DNA from 3 places in the Arthrobacter sp. CAL618 genome. Region 2 is predicted to be linked to each of the others. Evidence: predicted binding sites of a transcription regulator. Region 2 holds the regulator's gene; each other region holds the start of a gene.
What was found. Region 2 encodes LexA, which represses DNA repair genes until DNA is damaged. Its sites were predicted from a motif close to TCGAACANNTGTTCGA; they were not measured.
Positions count from the first base shown of each region.

Region 1: a site for LexA is predicted at 1,532-1,547, ahead of K728_RS22850 (LexA family protein). Genes of this name have one in related genera too.
Region 3: a site for LexA is predicted at 2,091-2,106, ahead of K728_RS22515 (LexA family protein). Genes of this name have one in related genera too.

Region 1 covers NZ_ASZW01000021.1:1,184-5,947, forward strand. Annotated here, with positions in the region: gene K728_RS22845 (Y-family DNA polymerase) at 1-1,077, opposite strand, end outside; gene K728_RS22850 (LexA family protein) at 1,087-1,518, opposite strand; gene K728_RS22855 (hypothetical protein) at 1,698-2,138, shown strand; gene K728_RS22860 (CYTH and CHAD domain-containing protein) at 2,286-3,806, opposite strand; gene K728_RS22865 (hypothetical protein) at 3,814-4,053, opposite strand; gene K728_RS22870 (L-threonylcarbamoyladenylate synthase) at 4,371-4,764, opposite strand, start outside.
Region 2 covers NZ_ASZW01000189.1:7,352-12,115, reverse strand. Annotated here, with positions in the region: gene hisH (imidazole glycerol phosphate synthase subunit HisH) at 1-189, opposite strand, end outside; gene hisB (imidazoleglycerol-phosphate dehydratase HisB) at 186-803, opposite strand; gene K728_RS0111445 (histidinol-phosphate transaminase) at 886-1,995, opposite strand; gene K728_RS0111440 (LysM peptidoglycan-binding domain-containing protein) at 2,154-2,528, opposite strand; gene lexA (transcriptional repressor LexA) at 2,999-3,655, shown strand; partial or broken gene K728_RS23250 (ATP-dependent DNA helicase) at 3,652-4,764, opposite strand, start outside.
Region 3 covers NZ_ASZW01000273.1:4,147-8,910, reverse strand. Annotated here, with positions in the region: gene K728_RS22505 (ATP-binding cassette domain-containing protein) at 1-90, shown strand, start outside; gene K728_RS22510 (Y-family DNA polymerase) at 287-1,636, opposite strand; gene K728_RS22515 (LexA family protein) at 1,646-2,077, opposite strand; gene K728_RS22520 (hypothetical protein) at 2,257-2,697, shown strand; gene K728_RS22525 (CYTH and CHAD domain-containing protein) at 2,845-4,365, opposite strand; gene K728_RS22530 (hypothetical protein) at 4,373-4,612, opposite strand.

The DNA.
Region 1 (4,764 bases), on a different contig from region 2:
AAGGTGTCCCTCAAGGGCCCCGACAGCCGCCCGCGTCAGGACCACCGGATCAGCGGTCGGGGCGGTCAGTCTCACGGTCACGGACGGGAAGGAGGAAGCAGTCCGGTGGAAATGTGATGTGCCAGCAAAGACGGTCATGCTCTTGGCGAGTTGCTTCGCCCGGGACAGGCGCACCGCCGCGGCCTGCGCGTAGAGACTCATCACCTGATGCATTCCAGCGAGCGTAGTGACCGGCGTCGAAAATGAGCGGGAAAAGATCATCTGCTTTTTGTCCGCGCGCTCCGTTTCCAGTTCGATGCACGGCACACCGCGCAGCTCCAGGATGGTGCGCTGCATGAGGACCGAGAATTTCCGTCGCATCAACAACGGGTCAGCGGCACGAAGGTCAGCGATGGTAAACACGCCGATGGCATTGAGCCGTTTTCCGAGCCGGCCAGCAATACCCCAGACCCCGGTGACCGGGACCCGCGACATGATGTGGTCGATGTGGGCCCCGGGCATGGTGTCGAGATTGCAGACGCCACCCATCGCAGGGTTTTGTTTGGCCACCCGGTTGGCGAACTTGGCAAGGGTCTTGGTCGGGGCGATTCCGACGCAGACCGGCAACCCCGTGTGCAGCGCCATGGCGGCCCGGATGGCCCAGCCTTGATCCTGTAAGGACTGCGGCGAACCCGCGAGACCAAGAAAGGACTCATCGATCGAGTACACCTCCTGCCAGGCGGCGAAGCGTCCCATCAGCTCCATGGCCCGTGAACTCAGGTCTCCGTAGAGCTCATAGTTGCTGGAGCGCTGAATGAGCCCCCAGCCGGGAGCTTGGGCGGAGATTTTGAACCACGGCTCGCCGAGCGGAATGCCGAGGGCTTTCGCCTCATTGGACCGGGCCACCACGCAGCCGTCGTTGTTTGACAAGACCACCACCGGGACGCCCGCCAGGCTGGGATCGAAGACACGTTCGCAGCTGACGTAGAAGCTGTTGACGTCGACGAGAGCTATCCGGGACGGTTTGGTACGGTCGGCTGCTGCCGCCGACGGGTAATGGCCCGGGCCATCGGGCATCCGGGAATGGTAATCGGTCATCGCAGCGGCTTACACGTAGTGCAGGCAGCGGGTGACTACCCCCCACACCGACAAGTCGGACAGTTCAGCGACAGTGATGTCCGGATAGTCGCGATTTTCCGCTTTGAGGATGACCCCGGTGGCGCCAAGGTGTAGCCGTTTGATCGTCAACTCGCCGTCCAGGATCGCCACCACCACCGAGCCGTGGTGGGGCGCCAACGACCGGTCCACGATCAGCTCATCCCCGTCGTTGATACCGGCGCCGGACATGCTGTCGCCGGAGACCCTCACGATGAAAGTACAGGTGGTGTCTTTGATCAGGTGTTTGTTGAGGTCAATCCCGCCGTCGTAATAGTCCTGTGCGGGCGAGGGGAAACCTGCGGGAACGGAGACCGGCGCGACGTCGGTGAAGTGGCCTGGCGGGGTTCCGTGTAACTGAGCAATATGGGCTACAACGGTCACGGCATCCCTCGATTAGTACATATATTCGAACGAAATAAGCGTAGCACCCGACCCGGACCTTTCAGCGGGGCAGCGTCAAAAGTGTGGTCGGCTCAGTGCTAGATTTCACGGGGACGCGGCAACACCACGGGCGGCTAATTGCTTACCGGGTGACCGACTGAAAGCGGATTGGGGAACGAGTGATGGACTGGATCCGGTTCCCTGTGATGGCGATTGTTGCCGCGGGATTCGGCTTTGCCGGCGGGTGGGCAGCGATTGCTGCGGACCGTCATCGCCGCACGCCCGAGGCTGTGACCGCCGGTCAGGTTGAAGTGCCTGAACCCCCTCGGCTGCGGGAAGCTGACTGGGCCGTGTACTGGCAGAAGGACAACATCTGGGTGTTGACCAACACCGGATCAGCCAAGGCAACTGCGGTCGACGTGCAATTCGAGCAGTTCGCTGTGGAGTCCTCGAATCTGCGAAGCACCATGCAGACCTCGGGGGAGGCCACGTTCAGTGGCTATCTGCGGGGAAAAAAGCCAGCCGTGCTCATCTCGTGGGCCACGGAAGACAGCGAACAGCGGGGCCCCGCGCGACGCGCCATCCCGCTTCAGGGCAACCGCCGCTGGCAGGACTGGTGAACTACCAGGACCGGTGATCCGACGCGACCGCTGACCTGCTAGCACTCTCCGAAGCCGCCGTTGTTTCGCTCCGGCAGCTCGGCGGAAGCATCCCACCGTGAGCGGTTCCAAGGCTGGGTGGGGTGGGTCATGGTGTGCGCTCTCCGGTCAGCTGAGCTTCCTGATGCTCTTCCGGAATTTTCTTTCAGCATCGGCCTGGATCGAATTCTCGGCCTCATGAAGCACTCCGTAGGCGTAAGTGTTCTCTCCGGCCCGTCGCGCCGCACGGGATGCTTTGAGGAGATACTCCTGAAAGAGGACGCTGTCGCGGTGGGTTCCCAGAATGTCCTGGATCTTCTCCGACGACTTCATTGACTTTCCCACCTGCCCGCCGAAAGCGAATCCCGAGGCCCCCTCAACCGACCTGATCGCGTAGCGCAGGCGCTTGGACCTCTTGCGCACCTCATGCAGCAACTCCAGCTGGGAGTCCAGATCTGATGCGCGGCTGGCACGTTGAGCGGATTTCACCACGATCTCCTGCTGGCGGTTGACCGCTGGCGGAAGGTTCGTGGCAGCCTTCCCGCCGTTGTTCTTCTCGCCCTTCAGCGGGACCCGGGCGGTGAACTCGTCAAGGGCATCAAGGGTAGCGAAGTATTCAGCGGAATTGAGGTCCCGGAGGACTGCCGAGTAGGCCTTCTGGTACCGGGCGGCCGATGACTTGTCCAACCGCCTCATCACGTGCCGGGGGATTGACCCCGGTGGCCGGTTGGCAATGCGGGTCACGATCAGCGCCTGCATCACTTCCGCGTCACGGGCGGCGCTGAGATTCCGGCCGAGTGACTTCAGCTGACCTTCGAGCTCGCCCGCCGGGCCGCCCTCCAGCAGCGGCCGATAGGTCTTCAGCATGCTACGCAGAGTGCGAGCCTTCACCCGCAACTGGTGCAGCGAACCTGCCTCGTGGCGGCGCACCCGCGGATCCCACGCCACCAGTTCGGCGGCCACCTGGCGGAACGAAGCGGTCAGCACATTCCGGACAGAGCCGGGCTTACCGTGGACCGGAGCGAGCTGGGGTTGGCCACCCATGGCCCGGGCCAGTTTCGACGTGCTGGCGGCTGGGGCGGCGCCAGCGTTCAACAAGGAGTGCTCGACGGCGTCCACCAGGGCCTGCCTGGCATCATCGGGAGCGGGTTCTCCGCCCTGCACTTCTGCTTCCCATTCCCGCCAGGACCGTTCGACGCCGGTGGTCAGGTCCTCTGCGTCGACCACATCATCGCTGATTTCGATCAGCGGGGTGCCAGCCGCATCCACCAGAGTGGTGATGGTGCGGGTGGTCGTGATTCGTGCAACTGGTTCGAGGGCACTATTCCTGACATGGACCCGAACCAGATCGAGTACCTCCGACGGCGGTGTATCGCCCGTGCCGGACAGCGGCACCTGGACCTCGAGCCGGTCCGCGTCCGCCGGGAACTTGGTATGCCAGCCCTCGTCTTTGCCCCCGCGCCGCCGTCGCAGGGTTATTCCGTGGCGCAGCAGCGACCGGTCCGGCAGATCGAAGTACAGGGCTTCCAGAACCACGGTACCGCCGTCGTCCGCGCTGGCCACGCCGGTGATGCCGGTGAGGTCGGGGACCACCTCATGGGTGCCGACGTCGTACTTGCGTTCGATCTCAAGAGATTCGGTGCGTGTCATGGTCTTATTATTGCGTCTGGTGTCCAGCGCCCGTGTGTCCCGAGGGGACGGGCTGGACAGCTGCGTCGACCGCGGCAGCCGACAAATCGTCAAAAAGTTGCTGGGTTTCCCTCACATCCTGTGAGGTCCCGCCCGACCGGAGAATCACGTCGATCTCCGCATCGACCTGCTCCAACTGATGGAGGAGATCCTTGTCGGCGCCACTATCACGCAGCCGTTTGATGGTTAGTTCGTTTGAATAGCTCATGTCTGGCCTCCAGCCGGTCGACGGTGTTCATCCCCGGGCAAGGTCTGCCCTGGGCGACGGGTTTACTGCCGGTGCTGGGAAACCTCTAACGGTGCGAGTCGAGAGTGAGGCGCGCAGTTCGTACCGCGTAGCTGATTCGTGGGGCGCCTCGCAGGACGAAACAGGAAGGATCTTGCCTGTCTGAGAGCGGTGCTGTCTGTTCACGGGATACCTTAACGTGCTGGCTCGCCGTGCGGTCAGACGGTGATGAATGCCCAAAACGACGGTAACCGAGGCCGTCTAGGGCTGAGAATACCCCACGTAGCTGGCAACACCACTCACTCGAACCGGGACGGGTCGCCCATGCCGTGACGCACCACTTCGGCGGAGCCGCTGGAAAAGTCGATCACGGTGGTCGGTTCGGCGCCGCAGTCGCCCGAATCGATGACCGCATCCACCTGGTGGTCGAGCTCTTCCTTGATTTCCCAGCCTTGGGTCAGCGGCGTTTCCTGATCGGGCAGCAGAAGGGTGCTGGACAGCAACGGTTCGCCAAGCTCGGCGAGCAGGGCCTGCACCATCCGGTGATCCGGAATCCTGACACCCACGGTCTTCTTCTTGGGGTGCAGCAACCGGCGCGGCACCTCCTTGGTGGCCGGCAGGATGAACGTGTAGCTGCCTGGCGTTACGGCCTTGATGCTGCGGAAAACATCGTTATTGATGTGGACGAACTGG
Region 2 (4,764 bases):
GACATCCTTCAGACCCTTCATCACGGTCGCGAAGGCTCCGACGCCGGGCACCACCAACCCGTCGGCGTTCAGGACGTCGTCGGGTTTGGCGCTCAACGTCACTTCAGCGCCGACGTGTTCCAGGGCACGGACCGCTGAACGGATGTTCCCCGAACCGTAGTCCAGAACCGTTACGCGTGGCGCACTCATAGTGCCCCCTTGGTGGACGGGATGCCCTCCACGCGTGGGTCCGGTTCCACTGCAGCGCGCAGCGCCCGAGCGAACGCCTTGAACTGGGCTTCGACAATGTGGTGTGGATCCCGTCCACCCAACACCGTCATGTGCAGACAGATCTGGGCATGCAGGGTGATCGCCTCGAAGACGTGCCGGGTCAGCGAGCCGGTGAAGTGCCCTCCGATCAGGTGGTATTCCTGGCCTGCAGGCTCACCCGTGTGCACCAGGTATGGCCGGCCGGAGATGTCGACGACGGCGTTGGCCAACGCCTCATCCAGGGGCACCGTCGCTTCGCCGAACCTGCGGATCCCGGCCTTCGTCCCCAGGGCCTCCCGGAGCACCTCGCCGATGGTGATGGCGACATCCTCGACGGTGTGGTGGACATCGATGTGCGTGTCACCGGTGGCTCGGACCGTGAGGTCGATCAGTGAGTGCTTGGCCAGCGCAGTCAGCATGTGGTCGTAGAACGGCACCGAGGTGCTGATCTCCGCGCGTCCGGTGCCGTCAAGATCGAGCTCGACAAACACCGACGACTCGCTGGTGGTCCGTTCCCGGCTCGCAGTGCGTCCGACAGTGGTTTCCACGCTCATGGCTATCCTTCGATTGGTACGTAGCGGATGGGTGACGGTAGGGACAGCACCGGGCGCCGCTTGGAAAGGGTCTATCACCAGTCTAGGAGACGGTCCCCTCCAGCAGGGCACCGAGGGTGTCGAGGAACGCTGTGGTTTCCGTCTCGGTGCCTGCGGTGACCCGGAGGTGACCGGGAATACCGACGTCGCGAATCAGCACTCCCCCGTCGAGCAGGCCCTGCCAGATGCGGTGCGGGTCGTCCAGTCCGCCGAAGAGAACGAAGTTGGCGTCCGAGGGCACCGGGGTCAACCCGAGGTGTTGGAGACTGGTCACTATCCGATCGCGTTGCACCTTGATGTTTTCCACGTTGGCAAGCAATCGGTCAGAGTGGGTCAGGGCCGCGTTCGCTGCCGCCTGGGTGATGGCCGAAAGGTGGTACGGCAACCGGACCAGGCGCAGCGCGTCAGCAACCTCGGGGGCCGCCGCCAGGTAACCGAGCCTCGTCCCGGCCATCGCGAAAGCCTTGCTCATGGTGCGTGACACCACAAGACGTTCCCGGCCCGCCAGCAGGCTGAGGGCGCTGACGGTGCCTGCGTGGGCGAACTCGGCATAGGCCTCATCGACGATCACGATTGCCTGCGCGTCGCTGCCCGCCTCATAAACCGCTTCCACCACATCCAGGCCCAGCGCTGAGCCGGTCGGGTTGTTCGGCGAGCACAGGAAGACGAGGTTCGCGCCGGATTCGCGCACTTCGCGGGCCGCGTCGGCGGCGCTGAGCTCGAACCTGTCGTTACCCTGCCCTGCGATATAGCGGGTGCCGGTGCTGCTGGCCAGCAACGGATACATGGAGTAGGTCGGGGGGAAGCCGATGGCTGATCGACCCGGGCCACCGAAGGCCTGCAGCAGGTGCTGCAGTACCTCGTTGGATCCGTTGGCGGCCCACAGGTTTTCGGGCGTCAGTCCGTGGCCGAGGTAGCGTGCGAGATTGGTCCGGAGTTCGGTGAACTCACGGTCGGGGTAACGGTTCAGCCCCCCGACCTCCCGGCTCACCGCATCAACGATTGCCTGCCGGACATCGTCCGGCACTCCATGGGTATTCTCATTGACGTTTAGGAGGATGGGGACATCCAACTGGGGTGCCCCGTAGGGGTGCTTGCCCCGCAGATCCTCACGCAGGGGCAACCGGCTCAACCGCTCAAACTGTTCGCTCACCTGTCAAGGTTAAGCGTGGAGTGCTGCAGGTGCAGAATCGACGGGCCTTCACCCTTCATCAGGATCTTCACCGCGTTCGCAGAAGCTCCACACCCGGTGGCCGATACTGGCCGACCGGGTTGGAGGGTTCTGGGGGTGCAGCACTGGCTGTCGAGGAGTTACCGGTTGGTGGGGACATCCAGTTGCTGCCCTGCCTGCAGCACTGAGGTGCCCAGGCTGTTCAGTTCAACGATCTCGGAGACGACGATGCGCGGATCGCGGTCCGGAGCGAACTCGGTTGCCAGCTGCCAGATGGTTTCGCCGGCTGCGACGCTGACACTGACGGTCTCGGTCACCTCTCCGCCTTCAGCTGATGCCTTGGCAGGCGAGTTGAAAAATCCTGACAACATCAGAACGGCCGACGCGAGTAGCACGATCGGCAATCCGACCAACAGGAGCCGGCCCCTGCGGGTAAGCCGCAGCTTGGTGGCGCCGCTCTTGGTCGCGTCGCTTTCGGTGGTGGGGAAATTCTGGTGTGTGGTGATGACAGACATGGATACACCTCTCTGTACTCTCGAATCAGTCCATTCGGTCCTGGGGTATGAGCCCGGGACCAACCCTGAAGGTTGAAGGCGGTGTTCGAGCTAAAACCGGCGATTCCTGTTTTGTTCGAACTTATCTTCGAATTACTGCTTGTTTATTTTTAGCACTGATTGACGAACTTTGTCGAGACACGATCGAACAAATGTTTGAAAACGTGTCCTGACTCCCTTACCGTTAGGGCAAGGATGAAGGTTCGGGATCCAGCAGAAACCAGCACATCATCCGCCACTGACAAAATAAGCTCGGCCCCTGGAATCCAGGGATCTGCCGGGGTACATGGATTCTTATCGAAGGGACAGCGACCGTGAAAGAGTCCGACGCACCACTGGATGAACCGGCCTCCGACCTTGCCCCGGCTGACCCCGCCCCGGCCGTCCTGCCAGCCCGTGGCCGCCCGCGTGGGCGCCAGGTGCCCAAGGGCATGACGCCCCGCCAGAAGAAGATCCTTGAGACCATTCAGCGGGCCATCGGCACCAACGGGTATCCGCCCTCCATGCGCGAGATCGGAGACACGGTGGGGCTCGCCAGTCTCTCGAGCGTCACCCATCAGTTGTCGCAGCTCGAGCGGATGGGCTATCTCAGGCGCGATCCGAAGCGCCCCCGCGCCATGGAGATCCTGCTTCCGCTGACCCTCGACCATGATCAGCACAGCGGCGAAGAAGGATCGGGGCAGGGCACGACACCGGACGTCGGCGGCGCGATCGACGCAGCCATGGTTCCGATGGTGGGGCGGATCGCTGCCGGCGGCCCGGTGCTGGCCGACCAGGTAGTGGAAGATGTCATGCCGCTACCCCGCCAGTTGGTGGGCCACGGCGATCTCTTCATGTTGCGGGTCTATGGCGATTCGATGATCGACGCCGCCATTTGCGACGGTGACTGGGTAGTGGTCCGGCGCCAGCAGGAAGCACAGAACGGTGACATCGTGGCCGCGCTCCTCGACGACGAGGCGACTGTGAAGACTTTCCGTCAGCGCGACGGTCACACCTGGCTGCTCCCCCAGAACACCCAGTACGAGCCGATCCTGGGAGACCTCGCCACGATTATGGGCAAGGTCGTCTCGGTCATGCGCGCCCTCTAACCCCCGGGCGTGGGTTTTCCTGCCAGCCGCTCCAGGACGCCGACCGCCGTCGTGCGATCGGTGGTGGACCAAAAAGGCGGCAGCGCGGCACGCAGGAATGATCCGTAGCGTGCGTTGGCGAGCCTGGAATCGAGGATCGCCACCACCCCCTTGTCTTCGGCTGCGCGGATGAGGCGTCCGGCGCCCTGAGCGAGGCGGACGGCCGCGTGGGTTGCCGAAACACTCATGAAACCGTTTCCACCGGCTTTCGCTACGGCTCTCGTCCGAGCTGTCATGAGTGGGTCGTCAGGGCGCGGGAAGGGAATGCGGTCGATGGTCACCAGCCGGCACGACCGGCCTGGCACATCGACGCCCTGCCAGAGTGACATGGTGCCGAAGAGGCACGTGTCCGGCTCATCCGAGAATTGTTTGACCAGCGCCGACATTGACGATTCGCCCTGGCACAGGATTTCGAAGTCGACCCGAGGGCGCAGTGCTTCGGCCGCGTCTTCGGCCGCGCGGCGGGAGGAAAAAAGTCCCAGCGCCCCACCCCGCGATGCTTTCAGCAAGACCTCCAGTTCGTCGAGCTGCTCAGGCGAGGTGCCCCGCTCCGGCTTTGGAAGGTCCTTCGCGACATACAGGACGCCCTGCTTCGGGTAGTCGAAGGGGCTGCCGACGTCGACGCCGGTCCATGACGGCGCCGAGGCGCCCGCGAGACCGAGCGAACCGGCGACTGGACCGAATTCGGCCCCGATGGCGAGCGTTGCCGAGGTCAGGACCACTGTGTGATCGGCGAACAGGCCTTCCCGCAGCTTCCCGGCCACGGACAGTGGCGCGATGTTGATGGTCGCGGGTGCGTCGTCGTCGGGCTGTGAATACCCGGTGCCCGGTGAGAAGGTGCTTGGCCGTGAGGCCCAGAGCACCTCACCGGCCGGTGTCGCCGTCAGAAGCCGCTCGCAAAGTTCGAAGACGGCGAGGACGTGGGACTTCGCCATCTGCCGGCCACCGTCTGCCGGGGTCGGTCCGTCTCCTTTGGCGTCCGACAGGACGGCCCGGCAGGCTTCGCGGACCTGCGTGATCGCCGTTTCCTGCTCCTCGGTGAGTCCGGCAGCCATTAATCCCGTGGGGAT
Region 3 (4,764 bases), on a different contig from region 2:
GTGATGGTCACCCACAATCAGGAAGAGGCCGCGCTGTGCGAGCGGGTTCTCGAGCTCTCGGGTAGGGCCAGACAGGACGCAATCGCCTAGCACCCGGTCCCGGGAAGTACTGTGACCAGGCAGCGCCAGTATCGGGACAATACCGCGCGCGTCACCGGCGGGGCCTATCGTGCCGGCGAATTCAGAACCGGCCGCAGAGTCATTTGCTTGAGGGGGACCAAGGCCCACCCGTGGTCAGTGGTCGGCAGTACTTTCATCCAGTCGGCTTTTACTCAGTTGGCCTTACTCAGTCGGCTTTCACAATGGCGAGTTCATCCCACTCGGTGGTGTACCGGGGGGAGGAATACCGGCGGCTCATGGTCCAATCGGCCGGGGCGCACATACCGGCCCGACCCAGTCCGATACTTCCCGTACCGTACTTCTGGGTCACCTCGCCGAGGAGCGCTCCGATGTTGCGCCGCTCGTGCACCGAAACGAAGACGTCCAGTTGCGGTTGAAACCCGGCGGGGGACAGATCGGTGAGCATCACCCCGGCCCGAGCGTAGGGGACCCCCTCCCCAAGGTGTCCCTCAAGGGCCCCGACAGCCGCCCGCGTCAGGACCACCGGATCAGCGGTCGGGGCGGTCAGTCTCACGGTCACGGACGGGAAGGAGGAAGCAGTCCGGTGGAAATGTGATGTGCCAGCAAAGACGGTCATGCTCTTGGCGAGTTGCTTCGCCCGGGACAGGCGCACCGCCGCGGCCTGCGCGTAGAGACTCATCACCTGATGCATTCCAGCGAGCGTAGTGACCGGCGTCGAAAATGAGCGGGAAAAGATCATCTGCTTTTTGTCCGCGCGCTCCGTTTCCAGTTCGATGCACGGCACACCGCGCAGCTCCAGGATGGTGCGCTGCATGAGGACCGAGAATTTCCGTCGCATCAACAACGGGTCAGCGGCACGAAGGTCAGCGATGGTAAACACGCCGATGGCATTGAGCCGTTTTCCGAGCCGGCCAGCAATACCCCAGACCCCGGTGACCGGGACCCGCGACATGATGTGGTCGATGTGGGCCCCGGGCATGGTGTCGAGATTGCAGACGCCACCCATCGCAGGGTTTTGTTTGGCCACCCGGTTGGCGAACTTGGCAAGGGTCTTGGTCGGGGCGATTCCGACGCAGACCGGCAACCCCGTGTGCAGCGCCATGGCGGCCCGGATGGCCCAGCCTTGATCCTGTAAGGACTGCGGCGAACCCGCGAGACCAAGAAAGGACTCATCGATCGAGTACACCTCCTGCCAGGCGGCGAAGCGTCCCATCAGCTCCATGGCCCGTGAACTCAGGTCTCCGTAGAGCTCATAGTTGCTGGAGCGCTGAATGAGCCCCCAGCCGGGAGCTTGGGCGGAGATTTTGAACCACGGCTCGCCGAGCGGAATGCCGAGGGCTTTCGCCTCATTGGACCGGGCCACCACGCAGCCGTCGTTGTTTGACAAGACCACCACCGGGACGCCCGCCAGGCTGGGATCGAAGACACGTTCGCAGCTGACGTAGAAGCTGTTGACGTCGACGAGAGCTATCCGGGACGGTTTGGTACGGTCGGCTGCTGCCGCCGACGGGTAATGGCCCGGGCCATCGGGCATCCGGGAATGGTAATCGGTCATCGCAGCGGCTTACACGTAGTGCAGGCAGCGGGTGACTACCCCCCACACCGACAAGTCGGACAGTTCAGCGACAGTGATGTCCGGATAGTCGCGATTTTCCGCTTTGAGGATGACCCCGGTGGCGCCAAGGTGTAGCCGTTTGATCGTCAACTCGCCGTCCAGGATCGCCACCACCACCGAGCCGTGGTGGGGCGCCAACGACCGGTCCACGATCAGCTCATCCCCGTCGTTGATACCGGCGCCGGACATGCTGTCGCCGGAGACCCTCACGATGAAAGTACAGGTGGTGTCTTTGATCAGGTGTTTGTTGAGGTCAATCCCGCCGTCGTAATAGTCCTGTGCGGGCGAGGGGAAACCTGCGGGAACGGAGACCGGCGCGACGTCGGTGAAGTGGCCTGGCGGGGTTCCGTGTAACTGAGCAATATGGGCTACAACGGTCACGGCATCCCTCGATTAGTACATATATTCGAACGAAATAAGCGTAGCACCCGACCCGGACCTTTCAGCGGGGCAGCGTCAAAAGTGTGGTCGGCTCAGTGCTAGATTTCACGGGGACGCGGCAACACCACGGGCGGCTAATTGCTTACCGGGTGACCGACTGAAAGCGGATTGGGGAACGAGTGATGGACTGGATCCGGTTCCCTGTGATGGCGATTGTTGCCGCGGGATTCGGCTTTGCCGGCGGGTGGGCAGCGATTGCTGCGGACCGTCATCGCCGCACGCCCGAGGCTGTGACCGCCGGTCAGGTTGAAGTGCCTGAACCCCCTCGGCTGCGGGAAGCTGACTGGGCCGTGTACTGGCAGAAGGACAACATCTGGGTGTTGACCAACACCGGATCAGCCAAGGCAACTGCGGTCGACGTGCAATTCGAGCAGTTCGCTGTGGAGTCCTCGAATCTGCGAAGCACCATGCAGACCTCGGGGGAGGCCACGTTCAGTGGCTATCTGCGGGGAAAAAAGCCAGCCGTGCTCATCTCGTGGGCCACGGAAGACAGCGAACAGCGGGGCCCCGCGCGACGCGCCATCCCGCTTCAGGGCAACCGCCGCTGGCAGGACTGGTGAACTACCAGGACCGGTGATCCGACGCGACCGCTGACCTGCTAGCACTCTCCGAAGCCGCCGTTGTTTCGCTCCGGCAGCTCGGCGGAAGCATCCCACCGTGAGCGGTTCCAAGGCTGGGTGGGGTGGGTCATGGTGTGCGCTCTCCGGTCAGCTGAGCTTCCTGATGCTCTTCCGGAATTTTCTTTCAGCATCGGCCTGGATCGAATTCTCGGCCTCATGAAGCACTCCGTAGGCGTAAGTGTTCTCTCCGGCCCGTCGCGCCGCACGGGATGCTTTGAGGAGATACTCCTGAAAGAGGACGCTGTCGCGGTGGGTTCCCAGAATGTCCTGGATCTTCTCCGACGACTTCATTGACTTTCCCACCTGCCCGCCGAAAGCGAATCCCGAGGCCCCCTCAACCGACCTGATCGCGTAGCGCAGGCGCTTGGACCTCTTGCGCACCTCATGCAGCAACTCCAGCTGGGAGTCCAGATCTGATGCGCGGCTGGCACGTTGAGCGGATTTCACCACGATCTCCTGCTGGCGGTTGACCGCTGGCGGAAGGTTCGTGGCAGCCTTCCCGCCGTTGTTCTTCTCGCCCTTCAGCGGGACCCGGGCGGTGAACTCGTCAAGGGCATCAAGGGTAGCGAAGTATTCAGCGGAATTGAGGTCCCGGAGGACTGCCGAGTAGGCCTTCTGGTACCGGGCGGCCGATGACTTGTCCAACCGCCTCATCACGTGCCGGGGGATTGACCCCGGTGGCCGGTTGGCAATGCGGGTCACGATCAGCGCCTGCATCACTTCCGCGTCACGGGCGGCGCTGAGATTCCGGCCGAGTGACTTCAGCTGACCTTCGAGCTCGCCCGCCGGGCCGCCCTCCAGCAGCGGCCGATAGGTCTTCAGCATGCTACGCAGAGTGCGAGCCTTCACCCGCAACTGGTGCAGCGAACCTGCCTCGTGGCGGCGCACCCGCGGATCCCACGCCACCAGTTCGGCGGCCACCTGGCGGAACGAAGCGGTCAGCACATTCCGGACAGAGCCGGGCTTACCGTGGACCGGAGCGAGCTGGGGTTGGCCACCCATGGCCCGGGCCAGTTTCGACGTGCTGGCGGCTGGGGCGGCGCCAGCGTTCAACAAGGAGTGCTCGACGGCGTCCACCAGGGCCTGCCTGGCATCATCGGGAGCGGGTTCTCCGCCCTGCACTTCTGCTTCCCATTCCCGCCAGGACCGTTCGACGCCGGTGGTCAGGTCCTCTGCGTCGACCACATCATCGCTGATTTCGATCAGCGGGGTGCCAGCCGCATCCACCAGAGTGGTGATGGTGCGGGTGGTCGTGATTCGTGCAACTGGTTCGAGGGCACTATTCCTGACATGGACCCGAACCAGATCGAGTACCTCCGACGGCGGTGTATCGCCCGTGCCGGACAGCGGCACCTGGACCTCGAGCCGGTCCGCGTCCGCCGGGAACTTGGTATGCCAGCCCTCGTCTTTGCCCCCGCGCCGCCGTCGCAGGGTTATTCCGTGGCGCAGCAGCGACCGGTCCGGCAGATCGAAGTACAGGGCTTCCAGAACCACGGTACCGCCGTCGTCCGCGCTGGCCACGCCGGTGATGCCGGTGAGGTCGGGGACCACCTCATGGGTGCCGACGTCGTACTTGCGTTCGATCTCAAGAGATTCGGTGCGTGTCATGGTCTTATTATTGCGTCTGGTGTCCAGCGCCCGTGTGTCCCGAGGGGACGGGCTGGACAGCTGCGTCGACCGCGGCAGCCGACAAATCGTCAAAAAGTTGCTGGGTTTCCCTCACATCCTGTGAGGTCCCGCCCGACCGGAGAATCACGTCGATCTCCGCATCGACCTGCTCCAACTGATGGAGGAGATCCTTGTCGGCGCCACTATCACGCAGCCGTTTGATGGTTAGTTCGTTTGAATAGCTCATGTCTGGCCTCCAGCCGGTCGACGGTGTTCATCCCCGGGCAAGGTCTGCCCTGGGCGACGGGTTTACTGCCGGTGCTGGGAAACCTCTAACGGTGCGAGTCGAGAGTGAGGCGCGCAGTTCGTACCGCGTAGCTGATTCGTGGGGCGCCTCGC